DNA from 3 places in the Promicromonospora sp. NPDC023987 genome. Region 1 is predicted to be linked to each of the others. Evidence: riboswitches for the same ligand, from Rfam matches in the RefSeq annotation. Region 1 holds a riboswitch; each other region holds the start of a gene.
What was found. Region 1 has a riboswitch for cyclic di-AMP ahead of AB0F40_RS12755 (NlpC/P60 family protein). Riboswitches for the same ligand answer to the same signal wherever they lie in the genome.
Positions count from the first base shown of each region.

Region 2: another riboswitch for cyclic di-AMP. It lies ahead of AB0F40_RS00850 (C40 family peptidase); the one in region 1 lies ahead of AB0F40_RS12755 (NlpC/P60 family protein).
Region 3: another riboswitch for cyclic di-AMP. It lies ahead of AB0F40_RS24370 (C40 family peptidase); the one in region 1 lies ahead of AB0F40_RS12755 (NlpC/P60 family protein).

Region 1 covers NZ_JBEZZF010000023.1:42,094-46,041, forward strand. The annotation lists gene AB0F40_RS12750 (universal stress protein) at 1-963, opposite strand, end outside; gene AB0F40_RS12755 (NlpC/P60 family protein) at 1,154-1,795, opposite strand; cyclic di-AMP (ydaO/yuaA leader) riboswitch at 1,948-2,138, opposite strand; gene AB0F40_RS12760 (iron dependent repressor, metal binding and dimerization domain protein) at 2,266-2,982, opposite strand; gene serC (phosphoserine transaminase) at 3,066-3,948, shown strand, end outside.
Region 2 covers NZ_JBEZZF010000001.1:182,284-186,231, forward strand. The annotation lists gene AB0F40_RS00845 (NAD(P)/FAD-dependent oxidoreductase) at 1-1,340, opposite strand, end outside; cyclic di-AMP (ydaO/yuaA leader) riboswitch at 1,468-1,647, shown strand; gene AB0F40_RS00850 (C40 family peptidase) at 1,648-2,526, shown strand; gene AB0F40_RS00855 (NAD(P)-dependent oxidoreductase) at 2,635-3,612, shown strand; gene mutM (bifunctional DNA-formamidopyrimidine glycosylase/DNA-(apurinic or apyrimidinic site) lyase) at 3,675-3,948, opposite strand, start outside.
Region 3 covers NZ_JBEZZF010000082.1:16,392-20,339, reverse strand. The annotation lists gene AB0F40_RS24375 (potassium transporter TrkG) at 1-1,344, opposite strand, end outside; gene AB0F40_RS24370 (C40 family peptidase) at 1,726-2,466, opposite strand; cyclic di-AMP (ydaO/yuaA leader) riboswitch at 2,468-2,664, opposite strand; gene AB0F40_RS24365 (hypothetical protein) at 2,935-3,723, shown strand; gene AB0F40_RS24360 (S8 family serine peptidase) at 3,870-3,948, shown strand, end outside.

The sequences.
Region 1 (3,948 bases):
GTTGACCACGAGCACCGGGCACGCCGAGTGGTGCAGCACGGCCTGGCTCGTGGAGCCCAGCAGCAGCCCGCGGAACCCTCCGCGGCCCCGTGAGCCCACCACCACCAGGTCCGACGCCGTGGAGAACTCCGTCAGCAGCTCCGCGCCCGTACCGTCCAGCACGATCCGCCGGATCCGCAGGCCCGGATTCTCCGCCTCGTACCGGTCGACCAGGACGTCCATGCCGACCGCGATGTCGGCCAGCACCTGCTCGCGGTCGATGGTCGACGGCAGCCACGCCAGCATGCCGGTGTTCCCCACGGGTACGCCGGTGACGGCGGTCAGCTCCGCGCCCCACGCGTTGGCCTGAGTGATCGCGTGCTGCAGCGCCCGCTCGGCCTGCGGGGACCCGTCCACACCGACGACGATGCGGCGCACCTCCCGGATCTCGGCCGCGCCCGGTGCGACCGCGGCGGGCGCGGTCTCGGAACCGGCCGCGCCACCGGACGCGGCGCCCGGCACGCTCCAGGAGACGCCGCGGTTGGCCTCGGCACGCAGCGGAACCACCACGACGGGGCACTGCGCGTGCGCGGGGAGCGCGGACGACACGGTGCCCAGCAGCCGCTCCGTGAACCCGCCCCGGCCGCGCGTCCCGACGACGGCGAGGCCGTAGTCGCCGGACAGCTCCACGAGCACGCCCGCCGCGTCCCCGGTGGCGACCTCGGTGGTAGCACGCACGCCGGCGTCGGCCACGCGGGCCTCCGCCTCGGCGAGGACCGATTTGGCGCCCTCCTGGATGGTCGTGTCGTCGAGAGCGGCGTAGCCGCCGTCGAGCGACGCAGCCGTGAACGACGGCAGGGAATAGCTGCACACGATGTGCAGCGACCAGCCCACACGGTGCGCGTAGGCGGTCGCCCAGTCCAGCGCGTGCAGACTAGCGGCCGATCCGTCCACACCGACCAGTACGACCTCGGATCGCGTCATCGCCAGCCCTTTCTTCGGCAGTGCACCATTGCACTCCAAACCTACCGGCGGCGCGCGCGTTGTGGGTAACCGGTGGCAAAAAGTCTGCAGGAAGAAGGCAAAGCAGAGCGCCTGCCCGGTGTCCGGACAGGCGCTCTGCTCAGTGGTGCTACGTGGCTGGGCTCAGACCCTATGCGTACGAGCCTGCGGCTCAGCCCATGCGGATGAACGTGGGGTTCGACTGCCAGATGGTGCGGAAGTCGACCACGGTGCCCGGCTTGGACGCGTCGATCATGGTGTTGCCACCGGCGTAGATCGAGACATGGCCGGGGGTCCACATCAGGTCGCCCGGCTGCGCCTCGGACGCCGGCACCTGCGTGCCGTAGCCCGGCTGCGCGCCCGACGAGTGCGGCAGGTTGATACCGAGCTGGCCGTAGACGTACGAGGTGAAGCCGGAGCAGTCGAAGCCGCTCGGCGATCCACCACCGGAGACGTACGGCACGCCGACGTAGCGGCTCGCGATGGAGATCACGGAGTTGCCGATCGCCGACGCGGGAACGTCCACCGAGGTGGCGGTGGCGGCGGCGGCCTCTGCGGCTTCCGCAGCCTCTGCGGCGGCCTCCTCTGCGGCCTTCTCGGCCTCTGCGGCGGCGAGCTCTGCCTGGTAGTCCTCGTTCTCGGCGGCGGAGACCACGGAGACCGCGGCCTTCTCGACGGTGAGCTCAGCGTCGGGCGCGACGGTCACGACGGGGGCGTTGGCCAGCGCCTCGCGAGCCTGCGACGTCAGAGCGTTGAGGTCGACCGAGTTCATCTTCGCGTGGCCGGACTCGACGGGCGCGGCCTGTGCGGCCATCGCTCCACCGAAGGTCGAGACGAGAAGTGCGCCACCGGCAGCGGCGACCGCGGTACGGCGGCCGACGGCGGCGTTCTGCGCGAGTTCGCTGAGGGGAGTTACTGGTCGTCGCGCAGCCCGATGACGGGCGCGAGTCGTACGTGCAGTCACGTATTACCTCTCCTTGTACGCCTTCGAGGTCAGCTGTCGGGTTCGGGTGGGAGAAATCACCCGGCCGTGCATCCCGAAGGAATACCCGGCTTCACCCCGAGGACGCACCCTGGCGCCCGTTGGTGGGTCCCCCGCCTCTGTCATGCGGTCGTTTTGGACCCCGGCCGGTGACAGAGTTCGGCGTCCGTCCGAGGACTCCCACGAATAACTCCGTGGGAGCGGTCCGAACGTACCGGACCTCTCCGCCGATGTCACGTTCCGGCAACGAATGCCATGACGTGTCGGACCTGCGGCTTCACGTTTCCGGCAAATCGGACGCTTTAAGCGGTCGCCACGAAGAGGTGGCGGGCCAGGTCTTCCCCGAGCTCGAGCGCAGTTCCCGCGCCGTCGACCGTCACCGTGTAGGTCCCGTCGTTGTGCTCGGCGGTGACGCGGGAGCCGGGCACCAGGCCGGCGTCCGACAGGCGCGCGAGCAGCTCGACGTCCGTCTGCAGTGGCTCCGCGATGCGGGTGAGGGACGCCGCGAGCGGCTCGCCCTTGATGCCCTTCTTCGCCGCAGCCTCGAACGCGGCGGGCAGCGAGATCACGCCGGTCAGGAACGGCACGTCGGTGTACTCCTCGCCCAGCTCCGAGAGGCCGGGGATCGGGTTGCCGTACGGGTCGTGGTGCGGGTGGTCGAGCAGGCCGACGAGGCGCTTCTCCACGAGGTCGCTCATGACGTGCTCCCAGCGGCAGGCCTCGACGTGCACGTGCTCCCAGTCGAGCTTGATGACGTCGGTCAGCAGACGCTCGGCGAGCCGGTGCTTGCGCATCACGCGCATCGCCTTGTCCTGACCCAGCTCGGTGAGCTCGAGGTGCCGGTCGCCCGTCACGATCACCAGACCGTCGCGCTCCATGCGCGCGACGGTCTGGGACACCGTCGGGCCGGAATGCCCCAGGCGTTCCGCGATGCGCGCGCGCAGGGGCGTGATGCCCTCCTCGTCGAGCTCGTAGATCGTCTTGAGGTACATCTCGGTGGTGTCGATCAGATCCGTCACGTCAGCTCCCGTCATGCGCACAGCCGCCCAGTCGCCCTGGACACGTGCGGCCCGGGCGTCGGCCCAGGTTCTAGTCTAGTTCTGTGCCACTGACTATCCCGACACAGCTGCTGCCCACCGACGGCCGTTTCGGCTCCGGCCCTTCCAAGGTGCGCCCGGGCCAGGTCGATCATCTCGTGGCGAACGCGCACGTGCTCGGTACGTCACACCGGCGGGCGCCGGTGAAGGACCTGGTGCACCGCATTCGTGAGGGTGTCACGGAGCTGCTGGGCGCGCCCGACGGATACGAGGTGGTGCTCGGCAACGGCGGCGCGACGGCCTTCTGGGACGTCGCGACGCTGTGCCTCGTCGAGCGCAAGGCCCAGCACGCGGCCTTCGGCGAGTTCGGGGGCAAGTTCGCCACCGCAACGTCGCGTGCGCCCTTCCTCGAGCCCTCCCAGGTGATCTCGGCGGAGCCTGGCTCGGTGGCCTACCTCGAGGCGGCCGACGACGTCGACACCTACGCCACCCCGCACAACGAGACCTCCACCGGAGCGATCGCTCCGGTGCGGCGCCCGACGGGGCCCGACGGCGCCGTCGTGCTCACGGACGCGACGTCCGGTGCGGGCGCCCTGCCCGTGGACCTCAGCCAGACCGACGCGTACTACTTCGCCCCGCAGAAGGCGTTCGCGGCCGACGGCGGCCTGTGGCTCGCCGTCCTGTCCCCCGCCGCCGTGGAGCGGGCCGCACGGATCGAGGGTTCGGGTCGGTGGGTGCCGGAGTTCCTGTCGCTCACGACGGCCGTGACGAACTCGCGCCAGGACCAGACGCTCAACACGCCCGCCGTCGCGACGCTGCTCCTCCTGGCCGACCAGGTCGAGTGGCTGCTGGAGCAGGGCGGGCTGGCGTGGTCGACCAAGCGTTGTGCGACGTCGGCCGAGATCCTCTACTCCTGGGCCGAGTCGAGGGAGTGGGCGACACCGTTCG
Region 2 (3,948 bases), on a different contig from region 1:
TCGAGGCAGGGGGCGCCGTCGGCGTCGAGCGCGAGGACGTCCTCGACGGGCTCGGCCAGCACGCTGTTCAGGGAGGCGAGCGTGGCCCGGAGCGCCTGGTCGCGAGCGCCGCCGGGATCGGCGCGGAAGAGCCGCGCCGGCATGTGCAGCCCGAACAGCGTGATGGTCTGCGCGTCGGTCCCGGCGAGCGCCGGGCCGAGGATCGTCCGGTCCGTCAGGGTGTGGCAGTAGATCTCGCTCGGCGGCAGCTCAGGGATGTGTCCGGCGGCGGCCTGCGCGTGCGCGGCCTGGAGCTGGGTCAGGGACTCGTTGACGTGCAGGGTGCCGCTGAACGCGGCGACGGGGTCGACGTCGTCGCGCAGCCGGGGCAGGCGCGTGAGCAGCATGTTGACCTTGAGCTGTGCGCCCTCGGGGCCGGGCTCCGGCGCCTCGCCGCCCAGCAGGCGCTCCAGCTCGGCAGGAGCGCACCCGGCGAGGACGTGCCCGGCGGTCGCGCCACGGACCCGCCCGTCGGCGTCGGTCCACGCGACCTCCGCGCCCGAGGAACCCGGGTCGACGGCGGTGACGGTCGCCGAGGTGACGATCGTCGCGCCGGCGGCCACGGCGGCGTCGTGCAGTGCGCCCGAGACGGCGCCCATGCCACCCACCGGCACGTCCCAGTCGCCGGTCCCGTTACCGATGACGTGGTAGAGAAGGCAGCGGTTCTGCCGCAGGGACGGCTCGTCGACGTCGGCGAAGGTGCCGATCAGGCCGTCGGTGGCCGCGACGCCGCGCACGACGTCGTCGGCGAAGGTGCGCCGCAGCACGTCGCCGAGGGGCTCCTCGAAGAGGGCGCGCCAGGCCGCCTCCCCCACGCCGTCGACCACCCGGTCGCGGACCACCGAGCGCGGGAGCAGCGGCTCGGTGAGCGTCGGCGCGAGCCGGCGGGCCACCTCGGCGGTCATGGCGTAGAAGCGTCCCCACGCCTCGAAGTCGGCGTCCGACCCGGTGAGGTGACGGAACGAGGCGCGCGTGGCGGCGTCGTCCTGGCTGTCGACGAGCAGGCCGCCGTCGGCCACCGGTGTGTAGGAGGACCAGCGCCGGCGCTTGAGGGTGATGGGGAGCCCGAGCTCCTCGATCACCTGGCGCGGCAGGAGCGAGACGAGGTAGGAGTAGCGCGACAGCCGCGCGTCCACGCCGGCGAACGGGCGGGCCGAGACGGCCGCGCCGCCCACGTGGTCGGCTCGTTCGAGCACCAGGACGGAGCGGCCGCCACGGGCCGCGTAGGCCGCGGCGGTGAGGCCGTTGTGACCTCCGCCGATGACGACGACGTCGTACCGGGAACGCGGGGAATCAGGCATGCACGTCATAGTCCCATGGGGCACTGATTACCAGGGAGGTTCCATCACAAGTTGGTATGTGACCTAATCGTGACATTTGCGCGACGGGCGGGTACGGTCATGACACCTCGCCAGTAACGGTGGGGTCCTGGTCCGGACGCCGAGCCCTGTCACCGGATCTGAGCAGCTACGACGTGACAGGGGCGGGGGAACCAAGTAGGCCGGGCACGTGAGTGTCCTTGGGGTGAAGCCTCCTTGCGAGGCCGGGTGATCGCTCTCCCCATCCGAACCCGACAGCTCACTTCGTAGGCGTCCGAGGAGATCACTGGTGACCGTACTCACCGACCGTACCCATGACTGGGCGGACGACCAGGCAAACCGTTCCAGCAGCCGAGGCAGGCACCGCGCCGACGGCCCCGCGCTCACCCCCTTCACCGCACTGACCCAGACCGCCGCCGAGAATGCCGCCCGCACCGGCGCCATCGCGGTCGTCACGTCCGGCATGCTGGCGTCGGTCTTCACCCAGACCGCCCACACCGCTCCCGCCGAGACGCACACGCAGACCACGCTCGCGGGTGCGACGCCGGTCAGCAACACCGTCGACTCCACGACCCGGTCCGGCTTCGCCGAGAACCTGGTCACCAAGGTCAAGGTCACGCAGGACGCCGACTTCTGGGCCGAGCGCGGACGGGTGTCGGTGACGCCCTACGCCGAGACCGAGGCCGGCATCGCCGAGGCCAAGGCGAAGGCGGAGGCCGAGGCGCGCGCCAAGGCCGAAGCAGAGGCGAAGGCCAAGGCAGAGGCCGAGGCAGCCGCCGCAGCCGAGGCCGCCGCGGAGGCAGAGGCCGCAGCCGCCGCCGACGCCTCCGGCCTCGGCCAGCAGGCCGTCAACCTGGCCCTCGAGTACGTGGGCGTGCCCTACGTGTGGGGCGGAGCCTCCCCCAGCGGCTTCGACTGCTCCGGGCTCATCCAGTACGTCTACGGCAAGCTCGGGGTGAGCCTCCCGCACAGCTCGAGCGCGATGTCGACCGTCGGGTACCAGGTCTCCGCCGCGGAGGCCCAGCCGGGCGACATCGTGTGGACGCCGGGTCACGTCGCCCTCTACGCGGGCAACGGCACGGTCGTGGAGGCCCAGCAGCAGGGCACTCCCGTGCAGTACGGCGAGATGTGGCAGAACAACCCGGTGTTCATCCGGGTGACGGGCTGACCTCTTCTCGCGTCACCCTCCAGATCGGGTACGGGGTGTGTCCCGCCGGACTTCCGGCGCGGCACACCCCGTACTCGTCCCGTGGACCGGTCAGGTAACGTCCCGGGCGTGAAGATCCTCGCACCGGACGTGCCCTTCGACCTCGACTTCCCGTCCCTCCTGCCCGACGCCGGAGCCTCCTTCGCGCCCGGCGGCACCGACGTCGTCGCGACGTACGTGATGAACGACCCGATCCCCGAGGAGCACACGGACGCCGAGGTGCTGATCACGTGGTCCAACCCGCCCAAGGTGCTCGCGGACGCCGCCCGCCGCCTGACCGGCCTGCGCTGGGTGCAGACCCTCTCGGCCGGCCCCGACGTCGCGCTGCGTTCCGGGTTCGGCGCCGACGTCGTCATCTCGTCCGGCCAGTCCCTGCACGACGACACAGTCGCCGAGCACACCCTCGCGCTGATCCTCGCGTCGGTCCGCCGCATCGACGCGTCGCTGGCCGCGCAGCGCGATCACCACTGGGCAAAGGAGATCGCGTTCGCCCAGGCCGACCCGGTCACCGGCCGGGAGTACACGCTCGACGGCGCACGCGTGACGATCTGGGGCTTCGGGTCGATCGCTCTGCGGCTGGCTCCGCTACTGACCGCACTCGGTGCGCAGGTCACTGGGGTCGCCTCGCGCGCCGGCGAGCGCGCCGGGTATCCGGTGGTGGGGCCCGACGGTCTGGACGCGCTGCTGGCCGAGACCGACCTGCTCATCTCGCTGCTGCCGGCCGGCCCCGCCACCCACCACATCCTTGGCGAACGCCTGCTCGGCCTGCTGCCGCCGACCGCGCGGTTCGTCAACGTCGGTCGCGGAGCGACCGTGGACGAGGTGGCTCTCGCGGACGCGCTGCGGTCCGGGCGGCTCTCGGGCGCGGCGCTCGACGTCATGGAGACCGAGCCGCTGCCGGAGGACTCCCCGCTGTGGGACGTCCCCAACCTGATCCTGACGCCGCACGTGGCGGGCGGGCGTCCGCGCGGTGCGGCCCGGTTCCTCGCCGAGCAGCTCACGGCCTGGCGAAGAGGCACCCCCGTCCGAAACGTAACCCCCCGCTGACCCCTCGTTGAGTGCTGGCTATTTGCGGGCTTTCGCGCCTCACGACAACAAATAGCCAGCACTCAACGGAGGTTACGGGGGGCCGGCTGGCAGACCGGGCAGCTGAATGATGAGCGGTTCATGAACGCGTCGCGGCGCACGAGCGCACCGCAGCGGCGGCATTCCTCGTTCTCCTGCCCGTAGACCGCGAGCGAGCGGTCGAAGTACCCCGACTCCCCGTTCACGTTGACGTACAGCTCGTCGAAGCTGGTGCCGCCCTGGGCCAGCGCCTCACGCATGACCTCGGCCGCCGAGTCGAGCACACGGCGCACGTCGGCGGTCCTCAGCTTGTCGGTC
Region 3 (3,948 bases), on a different contig from region 1:
CGGCAGTCGGTACAGGCGGCCACGGGCACGCAGGGCGAGCGCGGTGCCGAGGGTGATCGGCCCGAGCCGACCGATGAACATCAGCACGACGAGCACCACCTGGTGGTACCAGGCGAGCTGCGCGGTGATCCCCGTGGACAGACCGGTGGTGGTGAACGCCGACGTCACCTCGAACAGGATCTGGTCCACCGTGAACGGCGAGAGCGCCGTCATCCACAGGGTGGGGAGGACCACTATCGCGACCGCGAGCAGGGCCAGGGTGAGGGCCTGCCGCTGGGTGGCGGGCGAGATGCGGCGGTCGAAGACCGTGGCGTCCGGGTCGCCACGCAGCTCGGACCAGATCACGACGGCGAGCACCGCGAAAGTCGTCACCTTGATGCCGCCGGCCGTTCCTCCGGAGCCGCCGCCGATGAACATGAGGATGATCGTGCCGAGCCAGGTCTCCGTGTGCATGTCGCCGGTGCTCACCGAGTTGAACCCGGCGGTGCGGGCCTGGACCGACTGCGTGAACGACGCCAGGACCCGGCCGCCGGTGTCGAGGCTGCCCATGGTGGCCGCGTTGTCCCACTCGGCCACGAGGAAGAACAGGGCGCCGCCCACCAGCAGCAGCGCCGTCATCAGCAGCGTGATCTTGGTGTGGACGCTCCAGCGTGCCGGGCGCACGCGCTCGCGCAGGACCTCGATGACCACTGGCAGGCCGAGCCCGCCCACGATCGTGGCGAGGCAGATCGGCAGGACGATCCACGGGTCGGCCACGAAGTCCATGAGCGACAGCGAGAACAGGGCGAAGCCGGCGTTGTTGTACCCCGAGACGGCGTGGAACACGCCGTGCCAGAGCGCTCGGCCGAGCGGCTCGTCGTAGGCGACGACGAAGCGCACCGTCAGCACCATCGCGACGATGGCCTCGATGACCAGCGCGAGGATGACGACGCGGACCAGGGTCCTGCGTACGTCACCGAGGCTCACCGTCCGGGTCGACGCCGCGGCGACCAGTCGCGAGCTCAGGTCCAGGCGCCGCGAGACCAGGACGCCGAGCAGCGAGGCGACGGTCATGACCCCCAGGCCGCCGATCTGGATGAGCACCAGGATGACCGCCTCGCCGAACCCTGACCAGAACACCGGTGTGTCCGTGACGATCAGGCCCGTGACGCACACGGCCGACGTCGCCGTGAACAGCGCCTCCATGAACGTGGCCGGCTCACCGGACGCCGCGACCGGGAGCAGCAGGAGCAGCGTGCCCACCGCGATGGCACCGACGAAGCCGGCGATCACGAGCTGGCCGGGCCGACGCCGCAGTGCCGCACCCCGCCCGCCCTCACGACCCGCGGGGCTGCTGAACCGCATCTGGCTACCGTCGGCTTTCGTTCGTCGTACGTCACGGTCGTGTACCGGCGCCGCCTGACGCCCGGCCGCTACGTTAGCCCGTCATCGACGCGGGAACGCGGAAGGCGCCGCCTCCGGCGCCGGGCGGAAACCCGGCGCGGAGGCGGCGCCTCGCGGTGAACTGCTGGTCCTACGGCTCAGGCCCTGCGGCTTGGCCCTACGGCTCAGGCTCTACTCGTATCGTCTGAGCCTGCGGTTCCGCTCCGGGCGCGTGCCTCGTACCTCGGCCCACACCCTGCGCTGCACCTACGGCTCAGGCCCTACTCGTATCGTCTGAGCCTGCGGTTCCGCTCCGGGCGCGTGCCTCGTACCTCGGCCCACACCCTGCGCTGCACCTACGGCTCAGACGACGCGGATGAACGTCGGGCTGTTCTGCCACATCTCGGTGTAGCGCACCGGCATGCCAGCGGCCCAGGCCTCGATGATCATGCCGTCGCCCGCGTAGAGGGCCACGTGGCCGGGCGTCCAGACGATGTCGCCGGGCTCCGGGTAGGTCACCTGGTAGCCGGAGCTGAGCATCGCACCGGACGAGTGCGGCAGGTTCACGCCGAGCTGCGCGTACACGTACTGGATCAGGCCGGAGCAGTCCATGCCCTCGGCCGGCGAGTTACCGCCCAGCACGTAGGTGATGCCGAGGTAGTTGAAGGCGATGTTGATGGCCTGCTGGCCGACCGGGACCGGGTCCGGAGCGTCGACCGAGACGACGGCAGGGCCTTCGTCCCCCTTGCTGCCCTTCTTACCGTCCGACGAGGTACCCAGGGCTTCCATCTCGGTCGGCATCTTTGCATCGGCCGGGACGGTCACGGTGGGGGCGTTCACGACGGCCTGCTTGGCGACCGCGGTGAGGGAGTTGAGGTCGACCGAGTTGAGCTTCGCGGTCTTCACGTCGGTCTTGAGGTCCATCGCCGGGGCCGCGTGGGCCGTCGTCGCGATGGTCGAGATCAGAACGCCACCTGCAGCTGCGGCGATGGCGCCACGGCGGGCGACGGTGCCGGCGTTCTCCGTGGCGGTACGAGCAAGAATGGTCAGCGGTGTCATGGCCGGCCGGCTGTCACGATGCCGGCCGCGAATGGAGTTCGTCACCTAATGTCTCCTGTACCGCCTGCGAGGTCAGCTGTCGGGTTCGGGTAGGAGTACACACCCGGCCGCACGGCTACTGGGGGGTTCCGTCCGGCTTCACCCCGAGGACGACGATGTCGCTGTCGCCCGGGAAGTGGGTCCCCCGCTCCTGTCTCGAACGTCTGGTCGTGAACCGGTGACAGGATTCGGCGTCCGGCGCACGGCTCCACCGTTGCGGGGGAGCAGAAGTCAAAGTACACACGTTCACGGGAAAAGTCACGATCGGGTTACGCATTACGGTCTGACCCAACGAAGACGCAGATTTACGTCGTTCCGGTCTTCAGCGGTTATGACCGACATCACACACATCCGCTACCGTTCGGCCGCATGTCCGAAAGTGCGTACCGCGTCTCCCCCTGGTGGGTGCTTCTCATCAGTGCCGTCGCATGGTGGGTCGGTGGCTTCTTGCCCTGGCTTCTTCAGGCGTTATACGTGGTCACCGGCATTTCGGAGGCTGCGACAGCGGCCGGTGGAGGCTTTCTGCCCCTGCCGTTCGTCGCCGACGACGCGGTGGTCGGGCTGGCCGTCATGGCCCTGTTCGGCGGTCTCCTCGGCGGGGTCGCGGCCGGTCTGCCGGCGTCGGCGAGAGCGGGGGCCGGCGCTGCGCTCACAGGCACCCTCGTGGCCATGGCGGCCACGGTCGGAGTCTCCTGGTGGCTCTCGATGCGGGGGAGTGTGCCCGGCGACGCCGTGCCGCTCGGGATGGTCGTCATCACCGGGGTCGCCGGGGCGGTCGGGCTCGCGGCCGGCCTCCTGACGGTCCTCGGACCGGCAGCCCTGCGCGGTCTGACGCTCGCTCTGCCGGTGGTGCTCCTCGACGGCTGGCTCTGGGGGCTGCTCCCGGGGAACCTGGTGTCCCCCACCGGCACCTGGTGGATCTTCGCGGTGGCGCTCGGCATCGCGTTCGGTCTCGCCGTGGACACGAAGCCCATCGAGCTCCTGGGCTGGCTGCCCGCCGCAGGGGTCGTCTGGGTCCTCCAGGCGGCCGGTCCGGCCCTCATGGCCGTGCAGGAGAACATCTGGCCCGGCTCAGCGCTCACAGCGGACCCGCTCTCCGCGGCCGGCATCGTCGTGGACGAGCTCGCCTCGGCGGCCGTCGTGTCCGACGGGCACCAGCTCGGTGCCTGGGTGGTCGCCCTCCTGCTCGGAGCGACGATCGCAGCACTCCGGCTCTCCAGGGAAGCCTCGGACGAGGGCGAGCTCTCAGAGGCCTGGGCCTGAAGCTGGCAGTCCGCGCCACTACTGATTGCGATTGTGTAAATTTCACCCGCTACGCGGCGTCTACCCTGTTCTGCGCCTGTCCGATACCCCTAGGTTTGGCCCGGTTCGGGGGTAATCCAGCCCCCGTGCGAGCAATGGGGGCTCTTATGAACAGGATGTCAGTCGTCGGCGTCGCCGCGTCCGCGGTACTTACCGTGGCAACGCTCGTCGCTGTGGCGCCAGGTG